Regions from separate parts of the Bariatricus sp. SGI.161 genome, predicted to be linked through region 1. Evidence: predicted binding sites of a transcription regulator. Region 1 holds the regulator's gene; each other region holds the start of a gene.

Region 1 (3,467 bases):
CCATTTCTCTCTTAATAGAAGAGATTGTTCTCTCAGCATTTGTTACTGCCTGACGTTTTGCAGGTTCACCTACCAGACGCTCTCCTGTTTTTGAAAATGCTACAACAGATGGTGTTGTTCTTGCACCTTCTGTATTTGCGATGACCGTTGGCTGGCCACCTTCCATAACAGCTACACAACTGTTTGTTGTTCCTAAGTCAATACCTATAATTTTGCCCATTATAAAGACCTCCTAATTATTTTAAAATGAAGTTCAATTTAGTTTGCTACTTTTACCATACTGTGTCTCACTACAGAGTCACGGTACATATATCCTTTTTGGAATTCTTCGGCTACAATATTCTCACCAAAGTTTTCATCCTCCACATGCATCACTGCATTATGGAAATCAGGATTGAACTCTTTGCCTACCGCTTCGATAGGCTTGACCCCTACTCCTTCCAGTGTAGTCAATAACTGTTTATACACCATCTCCATTCCTTGGATGAAGGGATCGTTCTTTTCTTCTTCCTTGACACCATCAAGCCCACGCTCGAAATTGTCAACTACCGGAAGAATCTTATCTATGATATCTTTCGCTCCTATTTCATACATCTGGGATTTTTCCTTTTCTGTACGCTTGCGGAAGTTATCAAACTCAGCCATCTGACGAGTAAGTCTGTCTGTCAGTTCTTCGATCTTCTCGTCCTTTTTATCTTTTTTATTCTTCTTGCCAAATATCTTTTTTTCAGATTTGGATTCATCACTGTTCTTGGCTTCTGCTTCGTCAGCAATTTCATCTGATTCAGCATCTTCTTTTGTAGCAGCGTCCGCTTCTGATTCTACTTCATTATCTCTTTCGTCGCCAGTTTCTTCTGCAGCTTTTTCGTCGGCTTCTGTCTGCTCTGCAACAGCTTTCTTTGCCTCCTCAACTGCTTCTTTTACCATCTCTTCCTGGCTCTTCTCCTGATTATTTTCCAAGGGTTATTCCACCTTTCTTATTCTTTTTTATGAAACATCCGATCCAGCTCATTCTGAAGCCGTTTCATAGATTTCAATACATGTTCATAATCCATTCTTTTTGGTCCGATAATACCTATGGTTCCCTTCATGCCATCTCCCAATTCATAAGTTGCGGTGACAACACTACAATCCTTCATAGTCTGTACCGGTGTCTCATCACCAATATATACCTGAATCCCTGTATTATCTTCTTTTGCCAGCGTCTGTGTCACTAGTTCCGTCAATTGCTGCTTTTCTTCAAAAGCACTGATAATTTCCTGAGCACTCTGATTATCACTCAATTCCGGGTACTTAAATATGTTCGTAGCACCACTTGTATAGATCTGCATATCTTCATCGATCTGAATGGCATCCGCTACTGCATCCAGAACATTTCCAATCACTGCACTGTGTATTCCAGCCTGCTCTTTCAGCCTTGCAATCAATCCAAGATTAATCTCTTCAATAGACATACCATTTAACGTTGTGTTAAGAAGCATATTCAACTTCAATAAATTTTCATTACTGAGTGGTTCATCTATATTAATAATCTTGTTCTTAATCACATTACCGCCAAGTACGATCACCGCAATGATCTGTTCCTCGTCTACCATAGACAACTGAATGAACTTAATTTTATTCGCGCTGTTCATTGGTGTAGAGACCATTGTTGCGTAATTCGTATTACTGGCAAGAACTTTCGCTGCCTGCTTCAGAAGCTGTTCCATCTTGTCTGCCTTATCCAGCATCTGCTCCTGCATCTCATTCAGTTCCTGTTCCTTCTCTTCCATCAACATATCAACATAAAGTCTATAGCCCTTATCCGAAGGAATTCGTCCAGCAGACGTATGTGGCTGTATAATGTAACCAAGCTCTTCCAGATCAGCCATCTCATTACGAATCGTTGCAGAACTCAGATTCAAATCCGTATATTTTGAAATCGTTCTGGAACCAACAGGCTCGCCGGTCTCAAGATAATTCTGAATGATTGCATGCAGAATTTTTAATTTACGATCACTAAGTCCATGATCCGCTATCATCTGTACTCCTCCTTTCGGATTTCCCTGTTAGCACTCGAATTTAAGGAGTGCTAACATCTTCGACTATTAATGTATCACTATGGTTTTCATTTGTCAACATAGTTTACATATTTTTTATAAAATGAATTTAGATGAGGGAGGATTCCTGCGCATGATGAAAAGTGGAAAAGTATTATCAAAAATCTATCGAAATAACGATGAATAATATAAAAACATCGTTCCCCATTGTGTTACGCACTGGGAATACCTCTCGGATGAGATCGTTCAGTAATTGAGAATGTCAGGCGCAAGGGAGCTGGAGCATCTGGCCTGTATCCGTCTAGCCAAGCGCTAGGATCCGTTACAGAACAAAGAGCTGCAATTCCGTGTGAGAATTTGGCATCCAGCCAAATTCGAAAGGACTGCTGAATCGAGAAATTATCCAAATTTCTCGGTGAATCAGTCCGGTCACGAAATTGCAGCTCTTTGTTCTGTTATGGATTCCAAGCGAAGGATACCGGATACAGGCCAGCCGCTCCAGCTCCCTTTTGCCGTACACTCCTCAATTACCAACTAACGCATCTAAATTCCTAACTAAGCTCGATTTTTTCTGCTTCTTCCGGCTTAAACTCATTTTCAAGGTCATAGATATTATGTCCGGTAGATTCACCCAATACTCTTCCTTCTAATGAGTAGCAACGAATAAATCTCTTTGGATCAATACTGGACCAGTGTTCTACATCCCAGCTCATATAACCATCTGCGTCAGATTTCTTTTCTTTCAGATATAAATCTACCTGACGTCCATCCTTCATGATCTGGATCAATCCTTTTGTTCCATCCACTTCTAATTCTTCCTTTTTTACTGAATCGTAAACTTTCATGATATTCCCTCCTAAAATGTAAATTAGGAATCTTCCAGCGAAGCATTCCCCAATTCGTTCTATAACTGATTATACATTTTAAATAATAAAAACTCAATGTTTTTTCTACTTTAGCCAAAACTCACTTCTGCACATATCAAGAATACCTTCTTTTTTTAGTTTCCCCAGTTCCGTTGACATCGCACTCCGCTCCACACAGAGATAATCTGCCAATTCCTGTCGGTTAAATGGAATGGTAAAATGCCTGCTTCCTGCTCTTTTTGATTGTTCGGACAGATAAGATAATAATTTATCTCTAGTAGTTCGTTTTGAAATATGGCGGATCTTTTCTCCCAGCATCACGTTTTTTCTCGCAAATATTTGTACCATATTTATAAAGAACTTCTGCTGTAATAGAGAACCCTCAGCAGACAATTCAAATATTTTCTTCACAGGAACCTGTAAAACAGTACAATCCGTCACTGTCACAACGCTGACTGGACTTTTTTTGATTCCTGCACAAGAAAATGCTGCCCCAAACAGTTCTCCTTGACCAAGTTGTTCCAATATCGAACGGTTACCAAATACATCTTCACATATTACC
Region 2 (3,467 bases), on a different contig from region 1:
GACCGAGATTCAAAAATATGCAGGTTGATTTCATCTTGTGGAACGCTGCACCGTCCATCAGATTCTCTGTATATTGATTCAATGGGGCATGGACGGAGATGATATCAGAGGTCATCAGTAAGGTGTCCATGTCTACCTGATGATAACCGTCTTGTGGAGCACTTCCAGATGGAGATGCGTAGATGATATGACAACCAAATGCTTCAGCAATGGAGGCAACTCGTCTGCCGATATTGCCCAGTCCGATAATACCCCAGGTCTTTCCTTTTAATTCATAAAAATGTTCGGCAAAATGTGTAAAAATCGTATCATTTACATAGTGTCCTTTTTTTACATAGTCATCATAATAGCGCAATTTCTCTAATAAGTAGAAAAGCATGGCAAAAGTATGCTGCGCAACAGATTCTGTGGAATATCCAGCTACATTACGCCAGGCAATGCCGCGACTGTCCAGATAATCTTTATCCAGGTTGTTAGTTCCTGTTGCAGTTACACAGACAAGTTTCAGGTTTTTTGCCTGTCCAATCGTAGTTTCGTTAATCTGAACTTTATTGACAACAAGAACATCAGCATCAGTGACTCTGGCAGGTACCTCATCAGAAGTAGAAAAAGCGTACTTTACAACTTCTCCCAGTTGGTCGTAGCCAGACAGATCAATATCATCTCCGATTGTTTTGGCGTCTAGAAATACAATCTTCATACATGTGCCTCCTTTTAATATTATTGGTAATTTGAGCTCGTTGTAAAAATGAGCATGAAAAAAGCGGGTGATGGGAATCGAACCCACGTATCCAGCTTGGAAGGCTGGTGTTCTACCATTGAACTACACCCGCATGTTGTTATAAATATCGGGGTGACAGGATTCGAACCTGCGACCTCCTGGTCCCAAACCAGGCGCTCTAGCCAAGCTGAGCCACACCCCGATGAAATTGTTAATTAAAATCACTCTCGTGAACGAGTTATATAATACCATCTTTTTTGAAAAAAGGCAAGAGGAAATTATCAAAGAATGTTAAAAATTTTTCAAAATTTTTTCTGGGACGGATTAAGAATTCTTTAAGTTGTCACATAACCACGGGTGGAGTATAATTACTGTCATGAAGTTTTGCAAACTGAGATTATGTCATCGGACATAGTTATGATATAGATTCATTGAATGATTTAGATCAACGAGAGGATGAGTAACTAGATGTACCAGCAAAAAAGAAGAAAGAAATATTCTAAACGCAAGCAACAAGTAAGGCGTCAATTGCTAGTGATAACGGGAGTCTTGTTAATGATTATCGTGGCTCTGGTAAGCTGCCAGATCCAAAGACATAAAAAAGAAGCAGAAGTAAAGGAAACCACGAAGATTACACAACAAGAAAAAGAAGAGAAGGAGACTGTAGAAACAGAAGCCCAGAGATTGGAGCGTGTAAAAAGGGAAGCCAAGGAAAATGGATATCCGGAAGGTGTCATCGATCTTCTGGGCAAGAATAAAGAAACGATTGATTTTGTAGAGGATTATGGCGAGAAAAAGGATGACCCCAGTGCTGATACCATAGGGAATGATCTGGAAGCAGGAGAGATTCCACAACTGATCCAATGGGATGAACGTTGGGGATATGCACCTTATGGAACAAGTATCGTGGCCGTCAGCGGCTGTGGACCTACTTGTCTTTCCATGGTAGCGGCAGGACTTAATGAAGACCCGTCGATTACGCCTGCCAAAGTGGCGGCATATGGTACGGAGAATTCTTATGTAGATGAGAATAATGATACTTACTGGAAATTCATGAGTGAGGCCGGAGCAAACTGGAATCTGTCCTGCTACGAGGGGTTGCTTTCGGAAGAACAGGTGAGCGCAGAACTAACAGCCGGACATCCAATTATCTGCAGTGTAGGGCCAGGAGATTTTACGAAAATTGGGCATTTCATCGTGTTAACGGGGTATGAAAGTGGAAATGTTACGGTCAATGACCCGTTTAGCCAGAAAAACAGTGATAAGACTTGGGTATATGCAGAGATTGCAGACCAGATAAAAGCAATGTGGATTTATTCTTTGAAGGAATAGATTCACATGATTTCCAAAAAAACTGAAAATATTAGCACTCAACACTTGACAGTGCTAACAAAAAGCGTTATTGTTATATTGTAAATAGAACAATAACGCTTTTTATATAGGAGGTTGTCAGTATGAATATTAATAAATTTACGCAAAAATCATTACAGGCTGTTCAAGGCTGTGAACGTGTGGCATTGGATTATGGCAACCAGGAGATTGCACAGGAACATCTGCTCTACGCATTGCTGACGCAGGATGACAGTCTGATTCTCAAGCTGATTGAGAAGATGGGACTCGATAAAAGCAGCATGATCAACCGGGTGGAAGAAGCACTCAGGAAGCGCCCGAAGGTTCAAGGCGGACAGCAGTATGTAGGACAGGATCTGAACAATGCACTGGTTCATGCGGAAGATGAGGCAAAGCAGATGGGAGATGAATATGTTTCTGTTGAACATCTGTTTTTGTCCATTATGAAGTATGCAAGCAAAGAGATGAAGACGATTTTCCGGGAGATGGGAATCAGCAGGGAAGGATTCCTGCAGGCATTATCTACAGTCAGAGGCAATCAGCGCGTGACCAGCGATAATCCAGAGGATACGTATGACACTCTGAATAAATATGGTTCTGACCTTGTAGAACGTGCCAGAGAGCAGAAGATGGATCCAGTCATTGGACGTGATTCCGAGATCCGTAATGTGATTCGTATTCTGTCTCGTAAAACGAAGAATAATCCGGTTTTGATCGGAGAACCGGGAGTAGGTAAGACGGCAGTAGTTGAAGGCCTTGCTCAGCGTATTGTGCGTGGAGATGTACCGGAAGGCTTGAAGGATAAGACCATATTCTCACTGGATATGGGTGCGCTGGTAGCAGGTGCGAAATATCGTGGAGAGTTCGAGGAACGTCTGAAAGCAGTGCTGGAGGAAGTAAAGAACAGCGACGGCAGAATTATTCTTTTCATTGATGAGCTCCATACGATTGTAGGTGCAGGTAAGACAGACGGTGCCATGGATGCCGGCAACATGTTAAAACCAATGCTGGCAAGAGGAGAGCTGCACTGTATCGGTGCTACGACCCTGGATGAATATCGTCAGTACATTGAGAAAGATGCTGCACTGGAACGTCGTTTCCAGCCGGTAACCGTAGATGAGCCTACCGTGGAAGATGCCATTTCTATTCTGCGTGGACTGAAAGAGCGGTATGAAGTATTCCATGGCGTGAAGATTACAGATGGTGCTCTGGTAGCAGCGGCAACATTGTCAGACCGCTATATTTCCGATCGTTTCTTACCAGATAAGGCGATTGACCTGGTGGATGAGGCATGTGCCCTGATTAAGACAGAACTGGATTCTATGCCGACAGAGCTGGATGAACTGCGGCGTAAGATCATGCAGATGGAGATTGAAGAGGCTGCACTTAAGAAAGA
Region 3 (3,467 bases), on a different contig from region 1:
ATACTGCCGGTGCTGCTTCCTTGACATCTGCCACAGCAGCTTCTGTAGTCAGAAGTGTAGCCGCTACGCTGACGGCATTTGCAAGTGCATGTTTTGTGACCTTGACAGGATCGATAATTCCTTCTTTGAGCATATCTACATACGTTCCATGAATTGCATCGAATCCAATTCCATCTTCACTTTCTTTTACTTTATTTACAACGACAGAGCCTTCCAGTCCTGCATTTTCTACAATCGCGTAAAGCGGTGCTTCCAATGCTGTTGCTACAATCTCTGCACCTGTCTTTTCATCGCCCGTCAGTGTTGCTGCAAGTTCATGGACTTTCTTCTGTGCATGGATATACGCAGATCCGCCGCCGCTGATAATTCCTTCAGACACTGCAGCTTTGGTAGCGTTCATTGCATCTTCCATACGATATTTGGCTTCCTTCATCTCGGTCTCTGTTGCTGCTCCGACACGGATCACTGCAACACCGCCGCCTAATTTGGCAATACGATCCATCAGTTTCTCTTTGTCAAAATCAGATGTTGTATCTGCCATCTGTCTTCTCAGGCTGTCAATTCGTTCTTCCACTCCGGCTTTGTTACCCGCGCCATCAACGATGGTTGTATTCTCCTTGGTAACTTTCACGGATCTGGCACGTCCAAGCATATCCATTGTTGTGTCCTTCAGCTGCATTCCAAGATCGTCCATAACGACCTGTCCACCCGTCAGAGTTGCAATATCCTGCAGCATTTCTTTCCGATTATCTCCGAATCCAGGAGCTTTTACTGCAACAACCTTTAAGGTTCCTCTTAATCTATTTACGATCAATGTAGTAAGAGCTTCGCCTTCTACATCTTCTGCAAGAATCAGAAGCTCTTTTCCCTCTCTCATGATATTTTCCAGAATCGGAAGAATGTCCTGAATATTAGAGATCTTCTTATCCGTCATGAGGATATATGGATTCTCCATATTGGCAACCATCTTCTCTTTGTCATCACACATATAACCGGAAAGATATCCATTATCGAACTGCATACCTTCTACCACATCAATTTCTGTCTTCATGGTCTTGGCTTCCTCAATGGTGATGACTCCATTCTCTCCGACCTTTTCCATCGCATCTGCGATCATCTCACCAACTTCTTCGTTACCGGCAGAGATGGCGGCAACCTTTGCAATATGATCTTTTCCAGTTACCGGCTGGCTCATCTCCTCCAGCGCTTCACAGACAGCATCGGAAGCTTTTTTCATACCTTTTCTCAGGATGATCGGATTCGCTCCGGCCGCAATGTTCTTCATTCCCTGGTTGACAAGTGCCTGTGCCAGAACGGTTGCTGTTGTCGTTCCGTCACCTGCGATATCATTCGTCTTCGTTGCAACCTCTTTAACCAGCTGCGCACCCATGTTCTCGTAGTGGTCTTCCAGTTCAATATCCTTTGCGATTGTCACACCATCATTAGTGATCAATGGCGCACCATAAGACTGCTCTAATACTACGTTCCTTCCTTTTGGTCCAAGTGTTACTTTTACAGTGTCTGCAAGTTTATTGACACCTATCTCCATTTTCTTTCTTGCATCAATATCAAAACTAATATCCTTTGCCATAATGAATTCCTTCTTTCTCTGAACTTTTCAAAATCTATTCTACAATTGCCATAATATCGCTCTGATCTACAATAATATACTCTTCATCATCTATCTTAACTTCTGTTCCGGCATATTGAGAATATATAACTTTATCCCCTTCTTTTACCTGCATACCGCTACATTTTTCGTCGTCTCCCTTTCCAGGTCCAACCGCGATCACAACTGCATCCTGTGGTTTTTCTTTGGCACTGTCTGGCAGGATAATTCCAGATTGTGTCTTCTCTTCTGCTTCCTGTTGCTGCAAAATAACTCTGTTTCCTAATGGTCTTAATTTCATTACAATAACCTGCCTTTCATTTTTGTCAGCACTCTTTCTATCCGAGTGCCAGGTTTAGTTTAAAAAATATATTACTCCTCGCGAAGTAATTATTTTAATTTTAAACTGTTTATTTTTAAAGTATTATATCACTTGTTTTTTCTTTGTCAACAGAGTTTATACTTTTTTTTAAATAAAAATGCAAAGCATATTTTTATACCTTGCATTTTCATCAGACTATATGATATTTTCTATATTACTTTTTATCTTCAAGGAAACTTCCAGAAATACCCGAAGTTCTTCTTCTGATATTCCCTGCAGGATCTGCCGGTTCATCTCTTCTCTTCTTTTTGCCATCTCTGCAACAATCTCTTTCGCAGAATCCAGTACTTCATAATGCACATATCTACGATCATTTTCGTCTGGAATCGCCATAATAAACTTCCGCCTGCACAGACTGTCAACCGCCTGTGAGATATGGCCCCTGTTCATCATTAATTGTGTATGGATATCCGTGGGAGTGTTATGGCTGCCGCAACGGGATAAGAAATACAAAATCTCTAATTCTGCTTTTTTCAAGTCATATTTCTGGCGTAATTCTATACTTTGTTCATCCAACAGTTTCTTAAACTGTCCGCCTTGCAAGATAGATTCCATCTGTCCGTCCATAACATCACCTACTTTTTCAAATATTAAGTATCATTTTATCAAATAAGAGAATGTAAGGCAATAAAGGACTTGCGAATATTTATGCTCAAGAATAACAAGCTATTCTCTTTTTTCCCACTTTACTTCTGCTTTCTTGCCATAATGCGCCAGCCCAACATAATACACTGTCCCTTCCATCTGTGCATCATACTTCTTTTCCTTCGCCTGCCGTATTGCATCCAGTGCCAATTCTTCCAGACTCTGTGACTTGTCTCTGGTATATTTGAATTCCAGTATCATATGTGGCAGTTCTGGTTTTCTGGCATAAAGGAGAATATCTCCCCTTCCCATTCCACTCTCCCGGTTACTTTGCACATCATAATATGGATGCAGAAAAGTACACATTCCTAGCATCATCATATGATAGCTGTTCTCACTTTTTAAATCATGACAGGATGGCAGATTCATTAGAATCCACTGATATTCTTCTGCAAATCTCTCCATAGCCTCTGTTCTCAGATTCAAGAGCATCAGGTCAATATGTCCTTCTTCTACCTGCATATAAAATGCTGTAAGTTCCTGAAAAGCCTTCCACACTTCATAATTTGGAATCCGAAGCTTATAGATTCCTTCACTTAATTCCTCCTGGACCGTTACCATCCCTGCGTTGATTAACAGTCCCCAAAGAGAAGCATCATCCTGCTTCTCATAATATGCCATTGACAGTTCTGCACTGACAGTTGCTGTTCCTTTTTCAATCAATTCATTATAGCCACGGGAAAAAGATTCGCCCCGCTGCGCAAGTGCATTTTTAATGATACTGTTCTCACTGGTATTCAGCCAATAGGCTTCTAGCTTCTTTCTGGATGCATAACATGTTACCGACCACGGATTATATACCTCCTCTGTACCGAACAGATATCCGTCATA
Region 4 (3,467 bases), on a different contig from region 1:
AGAACTTTTTTTAATTGAGTGCAATGGGGATCTGAAACACTGGATAGAGAAAAAAGAAGAACAGTTTCAGCAGTTGAAATCGCCGGATCAGTTTCTTCTTAAGATGATGGAAGTGATGATTGAAAATGATCTTTTGTATCTGTTACATTTAGAAAAAGAGATTGAAAAGATGGAAGACCAGCTCATAAAAAATGTTCCGGATGATTTCTTTACAGTACTTACAAGGTATCGTCAGAGACTTTCGGAGTTGGATGCCTATTATGAGCAACTTACTGTGATTGGTGATCTACTCCAGTCTCAAGATGGAATTTCTATCATCTGTAATACAGAACAGTGGAATCGTTATGCACTTCGTACAGAACGGCTGCAAAACCATGTACAGTTGCTTCGGGAGAATATACTACAGTTACGGGAATTGTACCAATCTCAGCAAGATGCACAGCAGAATAAGATTATGTGTATTCTGACGGTTGTCACAACGTTATTCCTTCCTTTGACACTTTTGACTGGATGGTATGGTATGAATTTTGTAAATATGCCAGAGCTGCAGTGGAAATACGGATATGTTGCAGTGATTGCAATTGCAGTAATAACAATTATTCTGGAACTTATTTATTTTAAAAAGAAAAAATTGTTGTAGGATAAGATTATCCGTAGAGAGCAAGAGAATTGTTTTTGAAATTAGCTATTCGTTAAAAAAGGCTGCACACAATTTTGTATGCAGCCGAATCTATATGAAGAGGTGCCTTTTTTCCTCCTTGGCAATGTTATTTTTGTTATATTTTACATCCAGAAGCGATTGGAAAAGCATCCACGTATAACAGATACAATACCCTGTAGGATCAAGAAAAATCCGATTACCCAGGCCATAGCTGCAATACTTGCAAATGGATGTGTGAATGACAGAAAACCAATCACAGTCAGCAGGATTCCAAGTACTGTAAACCAGCCCCAGCCCTTTACTCCCAGTTTTTGAAGGTCGAAAGAATTAACCAGTTTGGTGATACCTGAAAAAATCAGCCACATTCCTAAAATAAAGGAAATAGTCATTGCTGTAAACCATCCATTTCCCAAAATGAATAAAGACATCAGTATGGTCAGAATGCCGTCAGCAAGAAACCAGCCAGAGCCTGCCATATAATCATGACCGGCTGCAAATATCACAATATCTATAATGCCGGAAAACATCATGGCAACTCCAAAGATAATGGGAAGACCATAAAGAATTTCTCCAGGATTCCTCAAACATCCGATCCCGATTATAATCAGAAAGATTCCGGCTAAAATCCATAATACTCTTGATGTCGTTTTACTCATATCAAAAACCTCTTTCCTGCTTGTATTTAGCTTTTAAAACAGGCAGGGGGTTTATTCCCTGCCCGTTTGAGATTAACCTTCGATGGCAATATAATGTGAGTTGTTTTCTACTGCCTTCTGCTTTTTTGGAACAGTAAAGGAAAGAATACCATTTTCAAATTTCGGATGGATGTCTTCTCTCTGAACATTATTTCCTACATAAAAGCTTCTGCTTACATTTCCGGCATAACGCTCGCGGCGGATATATTTTCCTTCCTTATCTTTTTCGTCTTTATCCAGACCTTTTGCCGCACTTACGGTTATGTAACCATTTTCAAGCTGGATCTGAATCTCGTCTTTCTTAAATCCCGGAAGATCAATGGCCACTTCGTAAGTGTTGTCTTTTTCCTTCACATCGGTCTTCATGATATGGGGAGCATGTTTCCCATACAATTTTTTATCGATGTCCGGGAAAGCAAAATCATCCAAAAAATCATCAAATAAACTTTCTCCAAAAATACTAGGCATTAACATAAGTCATATCTCCTTTCATGACATAAACTAAAGTTTGCACTATCGGAGAAACCCGAAGTGTTGATTTATGAATATCAGGAAGAGAAATCATTTCCTCTTCCTTGTTCTATGTGTAATATAACACCTGGATTAGCACTCGTCAATAGAGAGTGCTAATAATTCTGTGAAGATTTTGTGAATTTTGTGAACCATGCGAAATTTTGTGATTACTGATATTAGATTCAGAGGAATTAATCCTGGATGTTAATTATTATTTGAGCAGAAACAGAATGCCATGTTTCCTGGGATTGGAAAAACAAACTGTGTGTGCTATACTTAACGAGATTAATATGATAATAAAGAGGTGATCATGATGATTAAAAGGAAAGAAATCCTGTATAGCCTGTTGAAATTGTCGGTTATCGTATTTGCAGCCACCATACTTGGGAAGATTTTTACAGAGCTTGGATTTCCGGAGACGAATATTGTTGTGATGTATCTTCTGGCTGTTCTACTGGTTGCGAGATTTACATCGGGATATCAGTACGGGATTTTATCTGCAGTAGTTTCACTTATATGCTATAATTATTTTTTTACAGAACCTTATCACACCCTTGCCGTAAATGATCCGGGATATCTGATCACTTTTTCAATCATGCTGATAACTTCATTTCTTACAAGTGCTCTGACAACAAAAGAAAAGCTTTTAACGAAAGAAGCAAATGAAAGAGGGGAAGAAAGCCAGATTTTATATATGCTTTCCAGTAAGTTGTCTGATGCGGCAGATATGGAAGCTGTTTTGAAAATTGCAGCAGAAAGTATCAGCCATTTGCTTCAGGTAAATGTCGGATGCATTTATGTTGGAAGGCAGTCTGAACCAATTTACATCCAGCAGTCAGGAAAAGAACAGATTCACAGAAGTGTGCCAGATGCAGATGAGATTCGGAAGATATATACAGATCTTCGAACCGAATATCTGGAAGAAGAGGAAGGTTATGGATACCCGGTCAACGGACGGGAGCATCTGCTGGCAGTGGTCAGAATTGATAAAACCGTGTATACAAAACAGCTGCAGGAAAAGAAAAAATTACTGCATTCTATCATGGAGAATGTTTCCATGGCAATGGATCGGATTGAAGTAACGATAGAAAGAGTGCGTGACAGAGAAAGCATGGAACGGGAGAGAGAACGTGCGAATCTTTTGCGTGCAATCTCTCATGATCTTAGGACCCTACTGTCGGGTATCATGGGGACATCGGAAATGCTGATGGATATGACAGACAAAGAAGACAGGCGTCAGGAACTGCTTCAAGGAATTTATCAGGACGCAGACTGGCTGAAATCATTAGTCGAAAATATCTTAAGCCTGACCAGGCTGCAGGATGGTAAAATTGTGATACATAAGGAAATGGAAGCAATCGAAGAGGTGATTGGCTGTGCAATCGCTCATGTGGAACGGAGCTTTCCAGAGCGGGAGATACAGGTAGAGATACCGGAAGAGTTCCGGTTAGTGCCTATGGATGCAAAGCTGATTGAGCAGGTAATAACCAATCTGTTGGACAATGCAGTGAAACACACAAGACCGCGGGAGGCCATTACTGTTTCTGCCAGTTACACAGAAGATACACTACTGGTTTCTGTCCGGGATGAAGGAGAGG

The links. Region 1 encodes HrcA, which represses chaperone genes, less so after heat shock. Its sites were predicted from a motif close to TGTTAGCACTCNNNNNNNNNGAGTGCTAACA; they were not measured.
Region 2: the regulator HrcA is predicted to act here: its motif matches at 2,083-2,113, upstream of clpB (ATP-dependent chaperone ClpB).
Region 3: the regulator HrcA is predicted to act here: its motif matches at 1,934-1,964, upstream of ACQRBH_RS03735 (co-chaperone GroES).
Region 4: the regulator HrcA is predicted to act here: its motif matches at 1,958-1,988, upstream of ACQRBH_RS05540 (Hsp20/alpha crystallin family protein).

The regions. Positions count from the first base shown of each region.
Region 1 covers NZ_JBNPLX010000005.1:32,608-36,074, forward strand. The annotation lists gene dnaK (molecular chaperone DnaK) at 1-220, opposite strand, end outside; gene grpE (nucleotide exchange factor GrpE) at 259-960, opposite strand; gene hrcA (heat-inducible transcriptional repressor HrcA) at 978-2,021, opposite strand; gene ACQRBH_RS04225 (hypothetical protein) at 2,591-2,884, opposite strand; gene ACQRBH_RS04230 (Crp/Fnr family transcriptional regulator) at 2,990-3,467, opposite strand, start outside.
Region 2 covers NZ_JBNPLX010000015.1:83,219-86,685, reverse strand. The annotation lists partial or broken gene ACQRBH_RS10420 (D-2-hydroxyacid dehydrogenase) at 1-700, opposite strand, end outside; tRNA gene ACQRBH_RS10415 (tRNA-Gly) at 763-833, opposite strand; tRNA gene ACQRBH_RS10410 (tRNA-Pro) at 849-923, opposite strand; gene ACQRBH_RS10405 (C39 family peptidase) at 1,190-2,053, shown strand; gene clpB (ATP-dependent chaperone ClpB) at 2,176-3,467, shown strand, end outside.
Region 3 covers NZ_JBNPLX010000004.1:68,523-71,989, reverse strand. The annotation lists gene groL (chaperonin GroEL) at 1-1,591, opposite strand, end outside; gene ACQRBH_RS03735 (co-chaperone GroES) at 1,626-1,910, opposite strand; gene ACQRBH_RS03730 (MarR family winged helix-turn-helix transcriptional regulator) at 2,127-2,558, opposite strand; gene ACQRBH_RS03725 (AAA family ATPase) at 2,658-3,467, opposite strand, start outside.
Region 4 covers NZ_JBNPLX010000007.1:6,876-10,342, reverse strand. The annotation lists gene ACQRBH_RS05550 (magnesium transporter CorA family protein) at 1-640, shown strand, start outside; gene ACQRBH_RS05545 (HdeD family acid-resistance protein) at 784-1,317, opposite strand; gene ACQRBH_RS05540 (Hsp20/alpha crystallin family protein) at 1,390-1,830, opposite strand; gene ACQRBH_RS05535 (sensor histidine kinase) at 2,180-3,467, shown strand, end outside.